3 regions of the Levilactobacillus zymae genome follow, and region 2 is predicted to be linked to each of the others. Evidence: riboswitches for the same ligand, from Rfam matches in the RefSeq annotation. Region 2 holds a riboswitch; each other region holds the start of a gene.
What was found. Region 2 has a riboswitch for thiamine pyrophosphate ahead of cytX (putative hydroxymethylpyrimidine transporter CytX). Riboswitches for the same ligand answer to the same signal wherever they lie in the genome.
Positions count from the first base shown of each region.

Region 1: linked by a shared signal. The riboswitch ahead of RI501_RS10390 (ECF transporter S component) and the one ahead of cytX (putative hydroxymethylpyrimidine transporter CytX) in region 2 are both predicted to bind thiamine pyrophosphate.
Region 3: linked by a shared signal. The riboswitch ahead of thiM (hydroxyethylthiazole kinase) and the one ahead of cytX (putative hydroxymethylpyrimidine transporter CytX) in region 2 are both predicted to bind thiamine pyrophosphate.

Region 1 is NZ_JAVLAS010000001.1:2,176,151-2,183,835, reverse strand. It holds gene RI501_RS10410 (hypothetical protein) at 1-338, opposite strand, end outside; gene RI501_RS10405 (hypothetical protein) at 415-585, opposite strand; gene RI501_RS10400 (energy-coupling factor transporter transmembrane component T family protein) at 603-1,256, opposite strand; gene RI501_RS10395 (ABC transporter ATP-binding protein) at 1,253-2,662, opposite strand; gene RI501_RS10390 (ECF transporter S component) at 2,680-3,246, opposite strand; TPP riboswitch at 3,325-3,416, opposite strand; gene RI501_RS10385 (D-alanyl-D-alanine carboxypeptidase family protein) at 3,841-5,010, shown strand; gene RI501_RS10380 (HAD-IIB family hydrolase) at 5,146-5,973, shown strand; gene RI501_RS10375 (PTS transporter subunit EIIC) at 6,047-7,348, shown strand; gene RI501_RS10370 (alpha/beta hydrolase) at 7,335-7,685, shown strand, end outside.
Region 2 is NZ_JAVLAS010000001.1:185,843-193,527, reverse strand. It holds gene RI501_RS00755 (YhgE/Pip domain-containing protein) at 80-3,001, shown strand; TPP riboswitch at 3,364-3,464, shown strand; gene cytX (putative hydroxymethylpyrimidine transporter CytX) at 3,529-4,701, shown strand; gene RI501_RS00745 (zinc metalloprotease) at 4,878-5,414, shown strand; gene RI501_RS00740 (pyridoxamine 5'-phosphate oxidase family protein) at 5,581-6,216, shown strand; gene RI501_RS00735 (cadmium resistance transporter) at 6,325-6,894, opposite strand; gene RI501_RS00730 (TetR/AcrR family transcriptional regulator) at 7,056-7,565, shown strand; gene RI501_RS00725 (ABC transporter permease) at 7,575-7,685, shown strand, end outside.
Region 3 is NZ_JAVLAS010000001.1:2,400,153-2,407,837, reverse strand. It holds gene rlmD (23S rRNA (uracil(1939)-C(5))-methyltransferase RlmD) at 27-1,472, opposite strand; gene RI501_RS11480 (oxidoreductase) at 1,818-2,654, shown strand; TPP riboswitch at 2,700-2,805, shown strand; gene thiM (hydroxyethylthiazole kinase) at 2,910-3,698, shown strand; gene thiD (bifunctional hydroxymethylpyrimidine kinase/phosphomethylpyrimidine kinase) at 3,719-4,534, shown strand; gene thiE (thiamine phosphate synthase) at 4,534-5,196, shown strand; gene RI501_RS11460 (ABC transporter ATP-binding protein/permease) at 5,265-7,190, shown strand.

The DNA of each region.
Region 1 (7,685 bases), 2.0 Mb from region 2:
ACATCGTGGCGCAAGCCAACGCAGAAAATTAGAAACGCTGCTGCCACCAGGGTCAAAACGATGGTCCACAGCCAGGCGTGGGTGTGGCTGAACACGAAGTAACCCAACCCAAGGGCGCTGAGACCAATCAAACTTAAGCGGAGCCCCAGCGAGCGACGGTGCAGGAATGCTGCTGCTAAGGTTAAGACCACGGCACCGCCAAACATGTCATCGCCGCTGGTCACCGTTCCGGGATTATGGAACAGTGCGTAGCCCGCGATCACCAGCCCTAGGAGCAGTGCTAAGAAGCCAAATAATTCTAAGAAGGATAATTGCCGCAAGTTTTTCAACGGACTCACCACTTTCTATATCGGTGTAACCCCATTATAAGGCACCCCGGTGAACTTGAACAATCGAACGCCCCGCTAGGTTAGCTTAGCCGTGCCAATCTTCGTGATCCAACGCCATTTGCCAAAAGTTAAGCTCGTACCAGCTACTCTTTTGGAAAGCAGCCAGCAGATCCGGGGTATTTTCTGGGGTGGCTACCCGGTTGGCGAGAGCTAATTGGGCAGTCAGCGTGGCGGTATGAGCGGCAGCGGTAAACATCAAAAACTCCTTTCAAGTTAGGGGAGACCAATCACGAGACCGATTTGGACCAAGATCAGACTGCCGATGAAGTAGAGCCAATCCTTAAGATGCAGGGGCACCGTCACGGCGTAGGTTCGTGGTGCCCCCTCGACGTAGCCGTGTGAGGTCATGGCGTCGGCCAGTTGTTCGGACCAAGTCATGGCGGTCAAAATGACCTTAAAATACAGCTGTGGGGACCAGACGTGCAGCACTTGACCGCGCATCAATGCGGCGGCTCGCACGGTGGCGACTTCCGCGCGAATCTTGGGGAAGAGATTAAAGGCAGCCAGGAACCCGTAGGCGAACTTTGAGGGAAGCTTGGCGTTTTGCTCCAACGACCGTGTTAGTTCAAGCGTGGTCGTGGTCTGGGTAAAGGTCGCGCCGAGGTAGACGTACACAAACGTCCGGGTAAACAGCACCAGCAAGAAGTGATTGGTGGCATTCCCCCGAAGCATCAGCGACCAGACCAGGGAACTGGCGAAGAAGAGCGGGACGATGGTCAACCACAGCAGTGTCCGCAGACGTACGTGGGTCCCCAACAGAATGGCCAAGCCCACGATGATTAGGCAGACGTTGACCGACCAGACCTGAGTGAACGAAATCTCAAGGGCGATTAACACAATCGTGGCTAATTTTAACGTGGGATTCACGGTGTCGCCTCCTGATAAACAAATTGTTGGTGGGTTAATGCCAAGTGGTAATCGACATAGTCATTGAGACCACTCAGTTGATGACTAATCATCACTAGGGTCAAGTTGAGATCCTGCTGGGTGGTGGTTAGCAGTGTCAACGCTGCGTGCACGGACTGCAAGTCGAGTCCCTTTAAAGGTTCGTCGAGCAGGAGCACATTTGGGGCCATTATCAACAGACAAAGTAATTGCAGTTTCTTTTGTTGACCACTACTTAGGGAATAGATAATCTGATCGTCGCGACCGGCGAGATGCAACTGGTCTAAGGCCGCTCGGACCCGTTCGGGAGTGAAGTAGGCGGTGTTTCCGTATTTTTGCGACAGGGCTAGTTCTTCGGCAACCGTAACGTTGAGAAATTGCGCCGTGGCTGATTGAAACATCAGGCTCACGTGACGGGCGTAGGCCCGCCGGCGGAGTCGGAGAATGTCACGTCCTTGGTAGGTTAAGCGTCCCTGGTAGGGGCTTAGTCGAACCAAGGCGCGAAAGAAGGTAGATTTCCCACTACCGTTCGGTCCTGTAATCAAGGTGAACTTATGCGCCATGAGAGCCAGGGATTGGGGGCGTACTAAAACACGGTCGTGAGGAGCCAGACCAAAGTGGTGGCCCTGCAGGTCGGCCGTAGCGTTAGTCGCCGGGATCTGAACGTGGGTCAATTGTAAGCGTTCCGGGGTGAAGGCTGCTAAACGCGCCTGGGTAGCAGTTGCAGATAAGGTAGTGAGCTGACCGGCGTTAAGAACCGTTAAGTGGTCGATCCACCGGGCGTAGCCACTCAAATCGTGATCGGCCAAAATGATGGTTTTTCCCCGTTGACGGCACAATTGTACTAGGCGATCTAATAAGGTCTGGCGGGTGGCGGGATCGATGCTGGCAAAGGGTTCGTCGAGTAAGATGACGTCGCTATCCATGGCCACGATAATCGCCAAGGCGACCTTTTGCTGCTCACCTCCGGAAAGTTGCATCAGTTGTCGGTCGCGCAAATCGGGAATGCCGACAAAATCTAGGGCCGCCGTCATTTTACGGGGCATCTCGTTGGGAGCGACCTGTTGATTCTCCAGGGCAAACCGCAACTCGTTAGCCACGGTGTCCATGGTGAACTGGGTGCTGGGCTCCTGAAAGAGTAGTGCCACGGTCCGGGACCGCTGACGCGGGGACCGGGCGGTCAAGGGCTGACCGTCAAAGGTGATGGTGGCACCAGCCGGTAATGGGGTGAGGCCGGCCATCAAGCGTAATAAGGTGGTCTTGCCACTCCCCGACGGTCCGGTTAGAAGGGAAAAACGACCGCCCGTAAAGGTGGCCGTGAGATCCCGTAAGACCGGAGATTGGTGCGTCGGGGCGTACGTTAAGTTTTGAATGGTAATGGTCGCCAAATAGGTTCCTCCAATAGTTAAGCTTTTGCGCGTGGTGCTAGAATGTGAGCTCGGTTCAACAGATTAGTGATGAGCTTGGTTAACACACCCCCGAAGATAAAGACGGAAATAAACCGTGTCATGAGTAGGAGGAGCATAAAGCCGAGTTGATACTTGTTGTAGCCATTGCGGAAAAAGTCCCACCCAAAGGTCACCAGCGTGGTGGTCAGGGCACTAAGCACTAACGTCAGCCAATTGTAGTGTTTGTAACCCGTGAAGGCAAACCCTAATTCGGAACCAATTCCCTGAACAATTCCGGAGATTAGGGTTGTTGCGCCCCACATGTTGCCCAGAAACATTTCGACGACGGAGCCCAGAAACTCGCCTAAGGTTGCGGCACCGGGGATGCGAATGATGAAGCCGGCTAAGGGACCGGCCATGCACCAGAGCCCTAAGAGTAGGTCGTTAGCCATGGGTTGGAGTCCTAAGGGAGCTAAGGCGGCGCCCAAGAGGGTGTAGAGTGGACCGGTGACCCAGAAAATCACCCCCATAAAAATTGCTAAAATTGTGACTAGAATAATCTCTTTAACGTGCCAACGTGCCATAAATCTGTCTCCTCCTCAAATTTGCCGCAGGAGTTCCCGAATGTAAAAAGGCCCCACTAAATTGATAGTGGGGGCCAATTGCTTGATAAGTCACCGTCCCTTCGCTGGAATTATCCAGAGCAGGTTCAATGGGTTTAATCTCAGCCATACGGGCACCCCAGTCGGATTTAAATTACTCTTAGCGTAACCATTCTGTTGATAAAATGCAACCGCTAACGGGTGACAATCGTATCTAAGGCTTTAGCTGTTGAGTCCGGGAATGGTCCGGGCAAACAACAGTGTGACCGCCAAATGGTCCGGACCAATCACGAGACAGCTCGTGGATTCAACTGAGTAAAAGATTAAATTTTATTGCACCAGCCAGTGAGCCCCTGGACTAGTTAGGCTAGTAGGGCAGAACGGGTGAACGGTAACCTGATGCCTTAAAAGCGGGAATCGAGCTGTGAGCGCGACCATCTTAGGACCGCCAAGTGGTGGATTACAGGGAGATGACAGACACAACAGCCGGATTACAAAGCCCGCTGACCGGTGTTTTTAACTAGCTAGCCATGCTAAATTAGAAACAACTTATTTGAATCAGAAGGGACTTATGACATGACAATTGGTAAGTTAAAGTTAGGGACGTTGGCCTTTGTGGTCACCATGACCATGGGAGTTGGGTTAACCCACCCTCAGTCGGCTCACGCGGCTACGCATACGACGGTGTCGTCCAAGAGTATCGCTAAAACAGCCTACCACAAGAAAAACACGAGCGGGGCATTGTACAATCAGAGCCATTCACGTAAGGTGGCTAATCTGAAGACCTACCCCAACACCACCTGGTACGCCACCAAGCAAGCAACCCTCAAGCACGGTAATTCGAAGGGCATTTACCTGTACGTGGCTAATAAGGCGGGTTCTGTCAAGGGCTGGATTTGGCACGGCTATCTGACCAAGGGAACCGCCCCGTTTGGTCTGAAGTACGCTAAGGGGGCCGTGGCTATGGACGCCAGCACCGGGAAAGTGGTCTGGTCTAAAGCGGCCAACACGGCCCGACCGATTGCCTCGGTCTCCAAGATTATGACCCTCTATTTGACCCTCAAAAAGGTTAATAGCAGTTCGGGAAGCTGGAACGACGTGGTCAATACCAGCAGCAAGGGGCTGATTGCCATGGGAAACGATGCCGCGTGCGGTGGCTTTAAGTTTAAGAGTGGTCATAAGTATACGGTCAAAGACCTCTACTATGCTGCCTATCTGGATTCGTCGAACAACGCGGCGATTGCTCTAGGAAAATGGGTTGCCGGCAGTAATGCCAAGTTCATCCAGCAGATGAATGCCCAGGCCAAGAGTTGGGGGTTAACGCACACCAGCTTTGTCTCGGCGTCCGGGTTGGAAAACAGCGACTTGAAGGCTTTCGGGTATAATTACGGTTCCGCTAACGCTAATCAAGTGTCGCCTAAGGACGTGGCGACGATCGCCCGGCACCTGATCAACGATTATCCGCGCGTGGTGACCGACGGGAAGATTGGGTCTAAAACCGTTGACGGGCAGTCGTTATATAATTACAACAACCTGCTATCTGGTCGAAAGTACTACCAGGCATCGCTAAACGTCGATGGCTTGAAGACCGGGTACACGCCACTGGCAGGCTACTGTTTTGTGGGGACTGGCCAGAAGACTGGTAAACACCGGGTGATCACGGTGGTCCTCCACGACGAAAACGAATTTACGGAAACCCGTTCTTTGATGAATCACGCGTACCAATCGAGCAGTATGACTAATTAAACGTTTAAATAAGGCCGCGTCGTCCGCAGGGACGGGGCGGCCTTTTTGCGTCGCACGAGAGCTGAGCGTTGCGTCACCCGAAGTAAATCGGTATGCTGAAAGTACTTTCACGATTGATCAGGAGGATTGAAAAACATGCTACCACGACTCATTGCGACGGACTTAGACGGCACCTTCTTGGACCCCCGGGGCACTTACGACCACGCGCGCTTAGATCGACTCTTACGGAAGTTGGCCCAGCACGACAGTCACTTTGTCGTCGCGACCGGCGACCCGCTCGATCACGTGGTTGAGTTGTTCGGCGACTTAGCAGCGGTTCATGAGCTGACCTACGTGGTCGAAGATGGCGCGTTAACGGTGACTGGGCGCGGTGAGGTCTTACAGACACAGGTGATTCCAACCCCGTTAGTGCGCACAGCCATCACCTGGATTCAGCGGGATCCGCGCTTGGCGGATAATTTCTTAATTAGTTGTGGGGCGGACCGCGCGTACACGGAGTTACCGGTGACGAGTGCTCGGTTTCGGGCATCACAAGCCTTTTATCCCAGTTTGACGCACGTTGCGCACCTAACGCAGGTGACAGCCCCTATCTTGAAATTGGATGTCACCTGGCACCGGACCGACGTGCGCCCGCAGGTGGCAGCCTTTAACCACCGATTTGCACCACAACTAACGGCGACTAGTAGCGGCTTGGGAGGCTTTAACGTGTCGTTACCGGGCGTTAATAAGGCCACCGCGGTGCAAGCCTTGGCACGTGACTGGCAGATTTCGAGCACCCAAGTGGCAGCTTTCGGCGATTCTGGTAACGATCTGGCATTATTGCAGTGGGCGGGTCAAGGCATTGCGGTGGCGAACGCCGCCCCCGAGATTCTCGCGGAAGCCGACCAATGCACGACACGGACCAATGCGTCCCCGGTCGTTTTAGACCAGATTGCGGCGTGGCTAGCGGCGTTCGCGGAGTAACCGAACTAACCCTTAAGTGGTGAGTTGCTTGCCCGTGGTGCCGTACTATTGGGGGGAATTGGGGGGACAGCGTATGCGTGAACCAGTAAGCCAGCTCGGTCAATGGATGATTGCGGGGGAAGTTCGGTGGCGAAAAAATCAACAGGTCCGGGTACTCTTGACGGCGTTACGGCTGATCTTTCCGTTGGTCCTTGTGGGCACCCTAGCGGATCTCGTCAACCGCAGCTGGCTGGAACCCACGGGTTATTATTACCAGACGCTACACGTGACCACCTGGCTACTGCGCCGGACCCGTTTGCAGCAAGGCGTGCTCCTGCTGCAAACGGGCGCATTGGGCTTAGCAGTTTTGGGGATGGCGTTTGTCGTCAGTTACTTATTGGTAGCCCGGGTCACCGCCGCTTCTAGTGACCGCTTAATGGCGGGGGGGATCGCGGTCCTGGGCTTGCAAGTATTGAATGTCAACCCGGCGACCGTACAGGTGGGCCGGTCGCCCGAATGGTTAGCGATGAACCTCGGCCTAACCGGATTAGCTGTGGGAGCGGTAGTGGGGTTATTAATCGGTAACCTCTACCGGTGGAGTGTGTTGCACTGGTCGCAGCCCGGTGATACGTTAGAACGCCCATTAACGTTGGGCACGTTGGGCTTGTTATTGGTGGCGGCCGGGGGGCTGATCTGGCTGTTACGAGCGCCGTTTAGCCTGCAGACTGGGTTTAGTGCCTGGTTACGGGCCCCACTTAATCTGGCAGATGGGTGGGGGCAGCTCGCCGTTTTTAGCGTGTTAAATGGTGCGCTGAATTGGCTAGGCGTGTTAAGTCCGGTGCCAACCACCCCGGAGCAGTCCGTGATGGCTGCCCAAAATCTGGCTGCGGTGTTAACCACGGGTAACTGGCACTTACCGCATCCCCTGACGGTGCAAACCGTGAGCCAACCCTACGCGAATATGGGGGGCACCGGGATGACGCTGGGGTTACTCGTGGCTATTTTGCTGGTGACCCAAAACACCGCGCAACGGCGGATTGGGTGGTTAAGTGTGCTGCCCGTAATGGGGAATGTCAACGCGCCCCTGCTCGTGGGGTTACCGGTTATCCTCAGTCCGGTGCTCCTGGTGCCGTTGATTGTCGCGCCCCTGGCATGTTTGTCACTAAGTAGTCTGTGCTTGGGCCTGCATTGGGTTCCGGCTTCGGCTTACCCCTTTGCCGTGGGGACTCCCGGACCGTTGATCAGCTTCCTGGGAACGGGGGGTGCCTGGTCGGCCTTGGGGTTAGCACTGGTCAACCTAGCGTTGAGTACGGTCATTTATTATCCGTTTGTAAAGTGGGCGGCCATCGCTGAACGGCAAGTTCACGAGGAGGCGAGTGCCAATGCGACGCTTTAACCATTATCGGGGACTCTGGGTGTTGGGACTATTGGTGATCCTACTGAGTCTTCCGGGGCTCTTTTGGTGTTCCCAGCAAACCCGACATGCGCGGGCCAACTACCAAAGTGCGATGGCGCCGGTGATCTTGGTACCGGGGTCTAGTGCCACGCAGAACCGCTTTAATGCCCTGGTCAAGGAACTGAACACGCAGACCAAAACGCAGCATAGCTTGTTGCGGGTCGAAGTGAAGACGAACAATCAATTAGTTTATAGTGGGTCAATTCGGCGGGGCGACCGGCGCCCGTTTATCGTGATTGGGTTTCAGAATAAGACCGACGGGTTGACCAACATTCGG
Region 2 (7,685 bases):
ATCAGCAATCAGCGGCGGCTCGCTCGAAGGTTAAACAATCACTCAATTAATCAAAAATCGGCATAAAGGGAGTAATGCAATGTTTAAAGCGGAATGGGGTTATCTGCGGCAACACAAGTTCATGGTCATCGTCCTGTGCGTCATCATGTTCATTCCGTCGATCTACGCGGTGACCTTCTTGAAATCCATGTGGGATCCGTACGGGAAGACGGGCGACTTGCCGGTCGCGGTGGTCAATCAGGACCAGCCCGTGACCTATCAGGGCAAGCGCCTCAGTGTGGGCCGAAATTTAACGCAAAATTTGAAGGATTCTAAGGCCCTCGACTTCGAGGCGATGCCGGCCAGTCAAGCACACGCACGGTTAAAGCAGGGAAAAGTCTATATGGTGCTGACGATTCCGCAGAACTTTTCTCAGAACGCGACCACGCTGCTGGACCAAAAGCCCCAGACCATGAATCTGCACTACGATACCAGTGCCGGCCAGAGTTTCATCGCCAGCAAGATGTCCGAGTCGGCGATGAGTACGATTCGGGCCAACGTCGCCAATCAGGTGACCAAGTTGTACGCCAAGACCATGTTTGGGGCCATCAAGCAGCTGGACACGGGGATGGGCACGGCCGCGAAAGGGAACCAAAAGTTGGCGACCGGTAGTCGGAAATTACAGGCGGCCAATCAGAAGATCGCCACTAACCTGAACACCTTAGCCAGCAGTTCGTTGAAGCTGCAAAACGGGAGTCAGACGCTGACCACGGGTTTGAACAAATACATCGCCGGGGTCGACGAGCTACAGGCGGGCAACCAGAAAGTCGTGAGTGGCTTAGACCAACTGCTGGCTAAGAGTAACCAGTTGGCGTCCGGGGTCACGCGATTGAGCCAAGGGGCCCAGAGCCTAAACAGTGGGGTCACCAGCTACGTGGCCGGGGCGCAACAAGTCAATACCGGCGCCACCAAGGTTAACCGGGGTGCCCAGCAGGTGGCCAGTGGGACCCAGCAATTCGGCCAGGGGACCGCTAAGCTAGCGTCTGGGACCAACCAGTTTGGCCAGGGCCTGACCACCTACGTCAACGGGGTCGGCAGTGTCAATAGCGGTGCCACCAAGTTGAACCAGGGCGTCGCGCAGCTCCAGTCGAAAACCGGCACGCTGAACGAGTCGACCACCAAGCTGGCCACGGGGGCCACGAGTCTCAATAGCGGGTTAAAGACGTTGAGTACTAATAGCGCGACGTTGACCAGTAACCTGCAGGCCCTCCAAAAGCAGCTGAGTCAAAGCACGACCAGCACCGCCGCGGCCACCAAGGCCATTGCGGCGGCCAAGCAACAAGCCGGCGCTAACGGGATGACCGGCGTGAAGACCGCGTTGGGCCAGCTCGAAACGGCGGTCAAGGCCAGCGGTTCGTTACACCAGGACGTGGCCGCGACGGCCGACGCCCAGAAGCTCACCGGCGCGCAGAAGGCCGCCGTGCTGGCCACCGTCGATAAGTCGGCCAATACCACGGCCATCACCGCAGCGTTGGGCAGCCTGAGTTCGGCCATCAGTGACGCTACCGCCACTACGACCAATCCGGCGGCTACCAAGGCGTTGGCGGCGGCCGGAAGCCAACAGGACCAGCTAGCGGCGACCGTCGGGAAGCTGGCCAGTGGCTCGCAGGCGTTGACCGGGGGCCTGCAAACGGCGGCCACCAGTTCAGATCAGTTGGCCACGGGCTTAACGCAGGTCAATGCGGCGCTCCCGAGTCTCACCACGGGAGTCGATCAATTGGCCAGCGGGGCCCGGAGCCTAGCGGGCGGCACGGCCAAGTTGACCACCAGCGGCCAGCAACTGACTAGTGGGTTCCAGACCGTAACGACCGGGGCCACGGCGCTGAACCAAAAGAGCCAACAACTCGCTAGCGGCGCTGATCAGGTGGCTAGCGGGACCCAACAACTCACGACCGGGACCGGCCAGCTGAGCCAAAAGGGTGCTCAGTTGACCAGCGGTGCTGGCCAGGTGGCGAGTGGCCTGCAACAGATGCAAACGCAGCTGCCGAGTCTGACCAGCGGGGTCTCACAACTCGCTAACGGCAGTCAACAGGTCGCCACGGGCTTAGGCCGACTGGCCACCAATGGCAGTCAGTTGACCAGTGGGGCCAACCAGCTGGCCACCGGGACGGGGCAAGCCGCAACCGGTGCTAAGCAACTGGCAAGCGGCGCGGGCCAAGCGGCACAAGCCGGCGGCCAGGTCCAGGCGGGGAACCAACAATTGGCGACCAAGCTGGGGTCGGCGGCTGATAAGGGGCAGCTGAACCCGTCGAAGTTGACCTACGCGCAGGTGGCTAAGCCCGTGACCACGACCCATACCGATAAGGACGACGTGCCGAACAACGGGACCGGGATGGCGCCGTACATGATGTGCGTGTCCCTGTTCGTGGGCGCCTTAGCGTTGAACATGATGTTTGATCTCTACACGCCCCGCCGGTTCCCGAAGTCGGGGATTCAGTGGTGGGCCAGCAAGGCCAGCATCTGGGGTCTCTTCGTCTTATTAGAGACCGGCATCATGTTTACGTTGATGATGGTCATTGACGGCTTACGGCCGATTCACCCGTTTGCCACGCTGATTGTCTTACTCTTAGCGGCGGCCACGTTCATGACCATCGTGGCCTGGTTGAACCTGGTCTTCGGTAAGGCCGGCTCGTTCTTCAGCATGGTCCTCTTGGTCCTGCAATTGGGCGCGTCGGCGGGGACCTACCCGATCCAGTTGTCCAACCACTTCTTTGAAACCATTCACCCGTGGCTCCCCATGTCTTACAGCGTCGAGGGGTTACGGCAAACGTTGATGACCGGGAACACGGCCTGGCCGGAAATCGGGATGCTCTTCGGCTTCCTGCTCTTCTTTACCGGTTGTACCTGGTTATTCTACCTGCGGCGGTACGCGCGGCTCAAGCGCATCGACTTTAGTGATCCGTTAGCCGTGCAGGCCACCCAAAACGGGTTAGCCCGGCGCATGGCGCGGCAAAAGCAATAGCTGTTGGCAATGGCTTGAACTTACAGGTAAAGTGTCATACCCAAGATGTATACTAGTGACTCAGAATGGGTGTCCATCCGTTGATGGTTCAGTAAAAAGAGGCCATTATGACTAGTACGAGCTGGAGGGGCAGCCAGAAATGGGCTCAGGAGTGAAATTTGTGTTGGCCGGTGTTCTTCGCTGGCCTAGACAAAGGCCGGTCTTCAAGACCTGATTTGTGGGCTTGAAGCCGTGCCCACTCCGTTCCAGCCCATTTCTGGCTGGCCCGGAAGCGCCAGGTCAGGTCTTTCAAGGTGAATCCTAGAGCGGCCGTTGTGTTTCGCGGCGTTTCGGCTTATCATGAGAGGTAATCAATTAAATCGAAAAAACACTAGGGGTGCCGTCATGGCTGAGATGGACGTCCGTCCGATCCCTTTGAACCTGTTGAGTTAACACTCGCGAAGGAAAGTGTCCAGACTAGAAAACGTCACTTCGTTTGCGTACGGCAACGGGTGGCGTTTTTTTCGGGATAAAGGGGTTTAACTGACATGACGATTCACTTACGGAGTTTGTTTTTACTGTGGTTAGGGGCGGCGATCTCGATCGCTGAAATCGTGACAGGGACTTTGGTGGCGCCGTTGGGGTGGCAACGGGGCTTGCTGGCGATTCTAGTCGGTCACCTGATTGGCTGTGGCTTGTTCCTGTTGCCGGCGGCCTACCTATCGACGCTACGGCAACAGTCCGCCATCGGGGTGACCCAAAGCGTCTTTGGTCCCTGGGGCGTGCGGCTGTTCTCGTTACTTAACGCGTTACAATTGTTGGGGTGGACGGCCGTGATGATCGTTAACGCCCAAGTGGCGATGAACGGCATCGCCCAGCACCTGTTTCATTACCGCTCGACGCTGATAATGGCCAGCATCGTGGCGGTTTTGATTATCGTTTGGTTGTTACTGGACCACCAGTGGTTGTTTCGGATTAACAACCTGGTGGTGATTTTGCTGGCCGTGGGGATGCTCCTGATGATGGGTGGCATCATGGCCCAGGGCCACGTTCACGCGCTCACTGGCGGCCAATTGACCTTCGGGAGTGCCGTCGAATTAAACGTGACCATGGCCCTCTCCTGGTTGCCGCTGATTGGGGACTATACGCAAAAAACGACCCAGCCCTGGCGTGCCAGTTGGGTCAGCGTCGGTGGTTACTTTGTCGGCAGCGTGGCGATGTTTGCCATCGGGCTGTTCACCGTGGTCTTGACGGGGCAGGCCGACTTTACGGCGGTGCTGGCGCAGTCGCAATGGGGCTTGGTGGCGTTACTGGTGATCGTCTTTTCGACGGTGACCACCACCTTCATGGACGCGTACTCGGCGGCCACCAACCTGAATAATCTCTGGCACCGCGGTCACGTTAATTTGTGGGGTGTCGGGGTCACGGTGGTCGGCTGGGCGATTGCCTTGGGCGTGTCCATGGCCTACTACCAGAATTTCCTGTACGCCATCGGGGCGGTCTTCACACCGCTCTTTGCCATTCTGGCGGTCAGCGTATTCGTCCTGCACCGGCGCTTGGCTTGGGGCTGGAACTTTGCGTGGTGGCTGATCGGGACGCTAGGGTACTCGTGGCTCCAACGGTTAGACTTCATCGGCGGGACCACGTTGCTATTGTTGGCCCTGCTGAGTCTGGCGGTCTACCTGACCAGTCGGTTTACGCGGCTCTATGCGCTGGACTGACGGTGCGGTAGTTTAATCCGTTGATATGCAAATACTTTGGTGCCAGGATAGGCGTTGAAAGTAACTCGCAAAAAACGTCTGTATTCGAAAAAAATTCCACCCGTTAGCAGCTGACGCCATAATGTGTCATGGCACTATGCTACATTGAGCGTATCAACTGCTAAAGGGGAATTATCATGATGAAGAAAACTTTGATTAAGAAGATTGCTATGATTGGTGCGGTCGTCGTCGGCATGCTGGCATTTGGTGGGACTACGCAGGCGAACGCTTCAAGTAAGTTACACTTTGACCATCGGACAATTACTTATCACATCGACTCTACTTCTAAACATTACAAGGGTATTTGGAAGGATGCGATTAAGGAATGGAATTCGAAGAGGGTTCTTAAATTTAAGGCAAGTTCTAAGAAAAAGGCTGATTTACGATTAACTACTCGAAAAGTAGTAACGAATGATGCTATCTATGATTTTTCAAATTCATTTGTGTTTGGAAACATTTTGGGTGGTACATCGTATCTTAAATTAAATCGTTCTTATATGGATAAACACAATTATGCTCATAATGAACGAGTAAACATGGCTACATCTGCAATTGAAAATGGGCTAGGTTTAGATTTAAATAATGATAATCAAAGTCACATGTATTTCGGATCTGACCCTATAACTTCTTATGATGTTGCACAACTTAAGAAGTTATATGCCCACGTCAAGTAAACCCGCATACAATTGAATCTTCAAAAAACAGGACTATTCCATTATTTATCGGAGTAATCCTGTTTTAGTATGCTGGTTAACTTAAAATTACGTATTAATGTAACGAAATCAGATATAATGAACAAGGACTTAACTAGCATTATACATAGTAGTACAGGAGGTTATCATGCGTAAGGAACTTTACTTGGATCACCCGACCATTAATTGGGTGCTCGACCATTGTAAGATTTTGCGACTGGGGTTACAGGATGATGTGGGAACGTACGTGGTGCCGGTGCACTACGGCTACGAGGAGACCGCCGACGGGCACTACCGGTTGTACGTTCACGGCACCAGTGATGGCCAAAAGGGGCGGTACCTGGCTACTAATCCCAAGATTGGGTTTGAGACGGACGTGGGTCATGAACACCTGACCTACACGCCACCCAAGGAAGGCGCGTTCGGGCCGGCCTTTCGTAGCGTCATGGGTCACGGTCAGGTGACCACGTTGACCGACGTGAACGCCAAGGCCCACGCGTTACGCGTCCTGTTACACCGCTACGTGCGCGATATTCCCGTGGCGATTCATCCGGAGAAGCTAGCCAAGGTCGCCGTCTGGCAGATTGACGTGACCGACATCTCGGCTCGTGTGCATCACCCTACGGCGGCTTGGCAGACGGCATTGGGGTTGCACGAACCGGTTTCGCGCGGGCTGCACTATGGCGACCAGGGAGAAATCATTAGCGACGATACGGTGCCGACAGCGAACGAGACGGAAACGCCGGACGCCACCAGTAGTGCTTCGGTCAACGACCAAGAGTAAGGGGGCCGCTCGTTGACAGGGTTTCCCCAATTTATCTAATAGTGATTAAAGCGGCGTGGCCCGTTTCCCGGAATGGGGAGACGCGGTCAGGCCGTTTTTCGCGCGGCGTCAGATGTAAGCCTTGAAAAGTAACGAGCAGCCGATCAACAGGTACAGCGTGCCGGTGATGAGGCGCTCGTTTTTTTGTAGCCACCGGTGGTTGGGAAAACGCGCCAGGCCCCGGGCAATCAGGTAAAAAAGCGTGAGCATGGCGTACAGGGTGACCAACAGGATGCCGACCTGCGGCGTGGTGGCCTGGGTGAACAGGGGGATGTAGACGCTGATGTTATCGGCGCCGGTCGAAACGATCAGGAGGGCGATGGTCCCGGGTAAGCGGCGGTGCACCGTGCCGAGGTCCGGGGCTGCCGATGCGGCGGGGTGGCTAAGCAACGTCTTGAGACCAATTAGAATGGGAAAGATACCGAGGATCCCTAGAATCACGGATTGGGGCAGGTGCCGCAGCGGGTAGGCGCAGGCCCCGCTGATTAGGAGCAGCAGGGTGGTGCCCAGAAAATCCCCCCAATAGATGGCACGGCCCGCGTGTCTGCCGTGGAGCCCGAAGAGGAGCGTTAAGAGAATTAAGCAATCGATACTGGTGGATGCGTAGGCAACGATGCCCGTTAAAATCGTGGTTAGCAAAGTAACCGTCCTCTCTGCAAAAGGTCTTTGAATCCTAGATTACCATAGGATGTTGGTCTCGATTATAAAAACTTTTAATTTAAAGTTGACACGGTGTCACATTATAGCTATACTGATGAGTAATTAAGTGACACGGTGTCACTATTCGAGGAGGTGGGGTGATGCCAACCCCAACGTTTGACCATTTAGCTCCAGAAAAAAAGGCCCGCATCACGGCGGCCCTACTGACGGAATTTTCCCATCACGGTCTGGCCGACGCCCAGGTGGCGCGGATTGTGACGGCAGCGGACATTGCCCGGGGCGCTTTTTATAAGTACTTTGCCGATTTGACCGACGCCTATCAATACCTGTACGGGGTGGCCTTAGCTGAGATTCACCAGGCGATCCCCAACGACGCGCGGACCGAAGACCTGATGACGGATTACCAAGCGGTGGTGCGGTTTGTCGATCAGGGCAGCAACAGTCGCTATTACCAGTTGATTCAACGACACTTTACCCAAAACGAAGGCCTGTTGCCGACCCCGCCGCAGGTTCCCACCACGCTACCGGCGACGGCTTGGGCGGCGATGGTGTTGAGTCACGCGACCATCAAGGAGATTTTACTCGCGCCCGACCAGCAGGCCGCGGCGCTGCAGCGGTTACGAACGGCGTTGGCCGCATTAGCCAGTTAGGAGGGCCCCATGTTTTTAGCACTAAAGGAAATTCGCCACGAAAAGCTGCGTTACGGCTTGATCATTGGCATGATTTTATTAATTAGTTACTTGGTCTACGTGTTGAGTGGGCTGGCCTAC
Region 3 (7,685 bases), 2.2 Mb from region 2:
ACGAAAGCCGTGCGTTGCCTATTATTCTATCGTTGCGACAACTTGACGACCGCTTCGCAGCGGGCCGTTTGCGGCATCATGTCGACGGATTGGATGTAGTCGACGCGGTAATCGTCGGTCAACGTATCTAAATCCTTGGCCAGCGTCGAGGGGTTGCAGGAGATGTAGACCAACTTTTGCGGGTGAATCGCTAAGATGGTGTCCATCAGGTGACCGTCCAGACCGGTGCGGGGTGGGTCGACCACGATGGCGTCCGGCCGGAACCCGGCCACGGCCCACTTAGGTAGGAGATCTTCGGCGGTGCCGACCTCGTAGTGGGCGTTGGTGATCCCGTTAAGCGCCGCGTTGGCGTTGGCGTCGGCCACGGCTTCGGGGATAACGTCCATCCCCCGGACTTCGGCGGCCACGTCGGCTAACGACAGCCCGATGGTGCCGACCCCGGAGTAGGCGTCGACCACGGTTTGACCGGGTTGCAGGTCCAGGGCCTTCTTCGCCTGGTCGTACAAGACCTCGGTCTGGGCCGGGTTGAGTTGGAGAAAGGCTCGGGCGGAAAGCTTGAAGGCCAGGCCGCCCAGCTTTTCGGTGATGGTTTCTTCACCGGCCAGGTGTTGGGTCTCCTCGCCCCAGACCAATGACGTCTTGCCCGGGTTGATGTTTTGCATCACGGAGGTCACTTGGGGCAGCTCGTCGGCCATCCGCAACAGGAGTTGGTGCTTGTGGGGCAGCTTTTTGGAGTTGGTGATGAAGGTGACCTGAACGTCGTCGGTGTTGGCGGCCGCGCGGACCACCAGCGTTTTGACGATGCCGGAGTTGTGGGCTTCGTCGTAAATCGGGACTTCTAAGTCTTGTAGCATCTTGACCAACGCGCGCATCACGGTCATGGTGACGGGCATCTGCACGGAGCAGGTGGGCAGGTCGATCAAATCGTGACTGCGTTCGGCGTATAGGCCGGCTTGGACCGTGCCATCCGCGGCTTGACGGACTTGGAACTGGGCCTTGTTACGGTAGGCGTACGGGTCGGCCATCCCCAGCGTGGGACGGACATCGTAATCCTTGAAACCATAAGGGTGGTAGCGTTCCAGCGATTGACGGACGATGTCGCGCTTGAATTCAAGTTGTTGCGGGTAGGCTAAATGTTCGAGCTCGAAGCCACCGACCTGATCGGCGTAGCTGTCGCGCGGTTCGACGCGGTACGGGCTGGCCTTGCGAATCCGGTGGACCTTGGCCCGCAAGTAACGGTGAGAGATGCTGGTGACTTCCACCACGGCTTCTTCACCGGTCAACGCGCCGGGCACGAAGACGGCCATGCGCTTGTAGTAGCCGATGCCTTCGCCGTTGATCCCCATCTTCTTGATGGTCAGCGGAAAACGTTGGCCCTCTTCGACTTCGACCTGGGGCGTGTCCCGGTGGTCGTTGCGGCGGCCCCGGCGGTAGTTGTCCCGGTAATCGTCGCGTTTTTGATAATTTCTCATTGATTTTCTCCTATATAGTGACAGTTGAAACCTATTAATCTTGACCATTATACCAAAGATTGCCGCCAGACGGGGCGGGACGCCTGCAGGACTAAAAAAATCATTAAAATGGGGCCGCTTTCATAGCTAGTCTGGGTGCTTTTGGGTACAATTAAGTTACCTATGTGGAAGACCGCTGATTTAGCCATGACTAGTGAGTAGACGGCTTAGACAAAGGTCGGACTTTGAGACCCGAATTTCGGGCTCAAAGCCGTGCCCGCTCCGTTCCAGCCCGTTGCTGACTGTTCCGGAAGCGTTTAGTCTTTCCCAACATCCAGGTATCGAAAAATTTAAGGGGGCTTGGCCATGCATCATCGTAAAGTTGCCCTGGTGACGGGTGCGTCATCGGGAATTGGCAACGCCATTGCACGGAATTTACATCGTAACGGGGTCACGGTATACGCCGGGGCTCGGCGGGTCGACCGCATGAATGATTTAGACGATTTAGGGATTACCACGGTGGCGTTGGACGTCACGGACGCCGACAGCGTGGAACAAGTGGTCGACCGGATTGTGAGTGAGACCGGGCGCATCGACATTTTAGTTAATAACGCGGGCTTCGGCCTGCTGGGCGCGCTAGAGGACGTACCCATTAAGCAGGCGCTGGGGCAGTTCGACGTGAACCTCTTCGGGGCGGCGCGGCTGATCAAGTCGGTGCTGCCGATGATGCGGCAGCAACACAGCGGCCGGATTATCAACATCACGTCGATTGACGGCAAGGTGGCGCAACCCATGGCCAGCTGGTACGTGGCGTCCAAGTTCGCCTTAGAAGGTCTCTCGGACACGCTACGGCTAGAACTCCAGCCCCACGGCATTCACGTGGCCGTCATCGAACCCGGCAGCATTCAATCCGAATGGGCCGACATCGCGGCGACCCACCTCCACGAGACCTCGGGTGACGGACCGTACGCCAAGACCGCGACCATGGCCGCGGCGATTCTGACGGCGGCCAAGCGCTACGCCAGCGAACCGCAAGTTATCGCCCGGTTGGTTGACCGCGCGGCCCTGGCCCGGCGGCCTAAGACCCGGTACCACGCCGGCACCGGGAGTCAAATCCTGTTAGCCCGGCGGTTCTTGTCCGATAAGACCATGGACCGGATCTGGCGGCTGACTGGTCAAGCGGCCCAACGAATCACCCATTAATCTAAGAATCGTTGACGTGACGCGTCAACATGCTATGCTAAAGATAACTAACACTAGGAGTGTCCGCACGCGGGCTGAGATGTGACCTTGTCGCAATTCCTTTGAACCTGTCAAGTCCAGACTTGCGAAGGGAACGTGTTTGACTGGCGACGGCCACCCGTTCACTTGACGAATGGGTGGCCGTTTTGGTGTTTTTCGGCCGGGTGAGCGGGGCACACTAGGATTAGCACAACTATCTTTGGGGGTATTTGCAACATGAAAATCAGTTTACTGGACGATTTACGGCGTCAAAATCCGATTGTGTTCAACATTTCCAACTTCGTGACGGTTCAAGACGTGGCCAACGGGATCAACGCGATTGGCGCGTCGCCCATCATGTCCGAAGAGGTCGACGAGGCCGACGAGATGGTGCAGATGTCGCAGGCGGTCTGCTTGAACCTGGGCGCCTTTACCACGCCGCAGGTTCACCAGATCAAGGTGACCGGTCAGCTGGCCAACCGGTATCATAAGCCGTTGGTGGTCGACCCGGTAGCGGTGGGGGCCGTTAAGTACCGGGCACAGGTGGCCGCAGATCTGTTTCGGGCCTTTCAGCCGGACGTGCTACGGGGGAACGCCGGTGAGATTGCGGCCTTAGCCGGGATCGACTGGCAGGCCAAGGGCATCGATGCCGGTCAAGGCACTGGTGATTTAGCCACGATTGCCGAGACCTGCGCCAAGAAGCAAAAGTGTACGGTGATCCTGTCCGGTCCGACCGACGTGATTACCGATGGGACGCGCACCGTACAGGTTATCAATGGGACCACGCTGTTCCAGACGTACGTGGGGTCCGGCGACATGCTGTCCAGTATCGTGGCGGCCTTCTGTGCGATTGAGGACGACTACTTCGAAGCGGCCCAGACCGCGTACTTGGTCTTTGCGGCCATCGGCCAACGGGTTGCCCAGGCGGACCCACAGATGGGAGCCGGCACCTTTATTATCAAATTAATGGACGCCTTGCAGCAGACCACCGTGGCCCAGATTGAGGCGGTGGCGGCCTACGAATAGGCTGAAAGGATGACAGACAAATGACAAATGAATTTCCCCAAACGCTAACCATTGCGGGGACCGACAGCGGTGGGGGCGCCGGGGTGATGGCCGATCTTAAGACCATGCAGGAACGCCACGTCTTCGGGACGGCGGTGGTCGTGGCGGTGACGGCGCAAAATACCAAGGGGGTCCAGGACTTCCTGGCCTTACCGCAGCGGCTGATCGACGAGCAGTTTGCGTCGTTGGCCGATGACTTCCAGATCCGCGCCTGCAAGACGGGGATGCTGGCCGACGCCGAACACGTCCACGGGGTCGTGGAGAATCTCAAACGCTATCATTTCGGCCCGTTGACGGTCGATCCCGTGATGATTGCCAAGGGCGGCGCGGCCTTACTCGCCGACGACGCCGTGGCGACGGTGCGTGACGAATTAATTCCGTTAGCCGACGTCTTGACGCCCAACCTACTGGAGGCCCAGCGTCTGACGGGGCTGCCCCTCGATAGCAAAGAAGAGATGGAGGCCGCGGCGGTTGAGCTACAGAACTTAGGGGCCAAGAACGTGATCATCAAGGGCGGTCACGAGACCACGCCGGATCAGGCCAGTGACTTTGTCCTGCTTGAAGACGGTCGGTCGTTTTGGCTGAGTGCCCCACGGATCGACACGGTGCGGACCCACGGCACGGGCGACACCCTGTCGTCGTGCATCACGGCCGAGCTAGCGAAGGGCGCCGACTTCGAGACGGCGATTCGCTTGGGTAAGGATTACGTCACCGCGGCCATCGCCCACCCCATCGAGGTTGGCCACGGCCACGGACCGCTGAACCATTGGGCTTACAATCAAGGGGGAACGCTATAATGTCAGTAACTTTTGAACCCGGCTTGCTCCGGGCCTACTTTGTGGCGGGCAGTCAAGACGTGCCCGGCCGAGATTTACGCGACGTGTTGGCCACCATGCTGGCGGCCGGTATCACGGCCTACCAGTTTCGCGACAAGGGGGCCAGCACGCTGACGCCCGAACAACGGCTGACGCTAGGCCGCGACCTGCGCGATCAGTGCCGGGCGGCCAACGTGCCGTTCATCGTCGACGATGACGTCGAGATGGCGCTGCAGCTAAACGCCGATGGCATTCACGTGGGTCAGAGCGACGAGCGCATTCAACAAGTCTTGGCGGCCACCGACGACCGCCAGATGTTCGTGGGATTGTCGTGTTCGACGGCGGCCGAGGTCGCTGCGGCTAACCAGATCGACGGGATTGCTTATTTGGGGAGTGGTCCCATCTACCCGACGGTCTCCAAGGACGATGCCGATCCCGTGATTGGGACGGCCGGTCTGGCTCAACTGGTGGCCCAGTCCAAGGTCCCAGTAGTGGCCATCGGCGGGGTGACCCTCGAGTCGTTACCGGCCATCGCTCAGACCGGGGCGGCCGGTGTGGCGGTGATCACGCTTTTGACCCGCCACGACCAGCCCCAGACCGCGATTCGCGCCATGCGCGCGGCGTTCACCAAACCGGCAAAATAATTGCGTTTTAGCCCGAAATAGGTTATCGTTCAGGATATTACTGAATTAAAGGGGGGTTACCTGTACCTATGAGCTTTTTAGAGCTAAAAGATATTCACAAGTCTTACTACATGAATAAAACACCCTTTCCCGTCTTAAAGGGAATCAGCCTGAAGTTCGACCGCGGCGAGTTTGTGTCGATCTTGGGCGAGTCCGGGGGTGGGAAGACCACGCTGATGAACATCATCGGTGGGTTGGACGCCCAGTACGAGGGCGACGTCCTGCTGAACGGTGAGTCGCTGCGTCACGCGTCCGTGAAGCAACTGGACACTTTCCGGCGGCAAACGATTGGGTTTATCTTCCAGAACTTTAACCTGATTAGCCACCTCAGCATCCTGGACAACGTGATGGTATCGCTACAGATGACCAAGCTCAGCCGCAAGGAGCAACGCGAGCGGGCCACCGAGTTGTTGGATCAGGTGGGGTTAAAGGAACACCGCCATAAGCACCCCAACCAACTTTCGGGGGGGCAGAAGCAACGGGTCGCCATTGCGCGGGCCTTGGCTTCGGACCCCGACATCATCATCGCTGATGAGCCTACCGGGGCACTGGATTCGCAGAACACCCAGGAAATCCTGGCGTTGATGGACGACATCGCGGCCAGCGGCAAACTGGTGATCTGTGTGACCCATTCGCAAGAGGTTGCCGACCACGGGACGCGGATCGTGCACATGGCCGATGGGGTCATCGACCGCGACGAGAACCTGAAAGACCCGTTTCCGGTTAACGACCATGCCGAGATGCCCGCGAAGCACCTGGGCTTTCTGGCGATGGTCCGCATGGCCTTACAACATATGCGCTATAACTTGGGGCGCAACCTGTTGATCATCTTCGGGGCGTCCATCGGGATTTTCAGTGTGATTCTGATGCTGGGCTTAGGTCGCGGGGTCAAGGGCTACATTAATCACGAAATCTATTCGCAGATTAAGCCTACCGCCGTTCAGGTGGCCCAGAAGACCACCAGTGAGAACCCTAAGAAAGTTGAGATGAAGACCGCCGACGTGCAGCGCTTAAAGCGGCTCGACCACGTCAAGAAGGTCCAACTGGGCTTCTACACTCAGGGGGCCCAGGTCCAACGTAACGGTACCAGTTCGACGGCGCAGATCGTCCAAACGGTCACCGACCAGATGTTGGCCAAGAGCGTCAAGAAGGGTCACACCCCCAAGACCGGTGAAGTGATGTTGTCGAAGGATTTCGCCAAGAAATTCAATAAGCAACATCCTTATCGGCTGGTGGGCAAGACGGTTAAGGTTTCCCTAACGGCCATGGATAAGCACAACATTCCGACCGTGATGACCAAGAAATTAACGGTCAGCGGGGTGACCGATGGGAGCAGTGGTCAGTTACAGACCAACCTTCAGACCATCAAGCAGATGTACCAGAGCAAGCACCTGACCTTCCGGGCCAACTTCGCGACGGTCGACATTGCTGGCTTCAGTCACGTCACTGGCGTGCAGGACAAGATCCGCGCGCTTAAGACCAGCAACGGCAAGGCCCGGTATCAGTTGACCGGGGCCGGGGCCACCGTATCGACGTTGAACACCTATATCCAGTTGGCGTTCTACGTCCTGGCCGCAATTGCCGGCATCTCGCTGCTAGTCTCCGCAATTATGATCATCGTGGTGCTCTACATCAGCGTGTCCGAACGAACCAAGGAAATCGGGATTCTGCGAGCCTTAGGGGTTCGGCGCCGCGACATCAAGAACCTGTTCTTGTCGGAAGCCTTCTTCTTGGGACTGTTCTCCAGTATCCTGGCGTTGGTCTTCACCGAATTGGTGGCGGTCTTAGCCAACAACGTCGCGACCAAGTATATTGGCTACAGCATTATTGGCATCACGGGGAACTACCTGATCTTCGGGATCGTGGTGGCGATTGTGATTAGCCTATTAGCCGCCTTGGCACCGTCGAGTCGGGCCGCCAAGCTTGATCCGATCGAAGCCTTAGCATACGAATAAACCATAAAAAAATCGTTAACGACCGGATGGCCGTTAACGATTTTTGAGTTGCCTTAGAGTTGGGTAAGATTGGAAAAACGTAACAGTTTTGAGATTACGTAACGTTGGCTAAAACGGCCATCAAAGCGGAAACAGCTCCCCCACGAGATAGGTGCAGTGGGCGAGCTGAATTCGTCATAAATTTGAGAAGCTAAGCTGACTAAGACTTAACTTTACAGCCTTAATTCTACCATGGGTGCGTCGGAAAACCAACCTAAAGATGACTGATTGGCAGATTATTTTAACAATTAAGGGCCGTGATTTTTGTCGAAAAATGGGGCTGGTCGTACGGGGTTTAAACCGTTCTTGGGGAACGCGGTTGGCGGGATTAAGACCGGCTGGGGGTTGCTGGCGGTCCGGGACAGCCCGTGACAGCGGGGGCCGTGGTCGAAAGGGGTTGCGGCGGTGAAAAGTAAGAATTTGCTGAGAACCGGCAAAGCGTGACCAATCAACGTT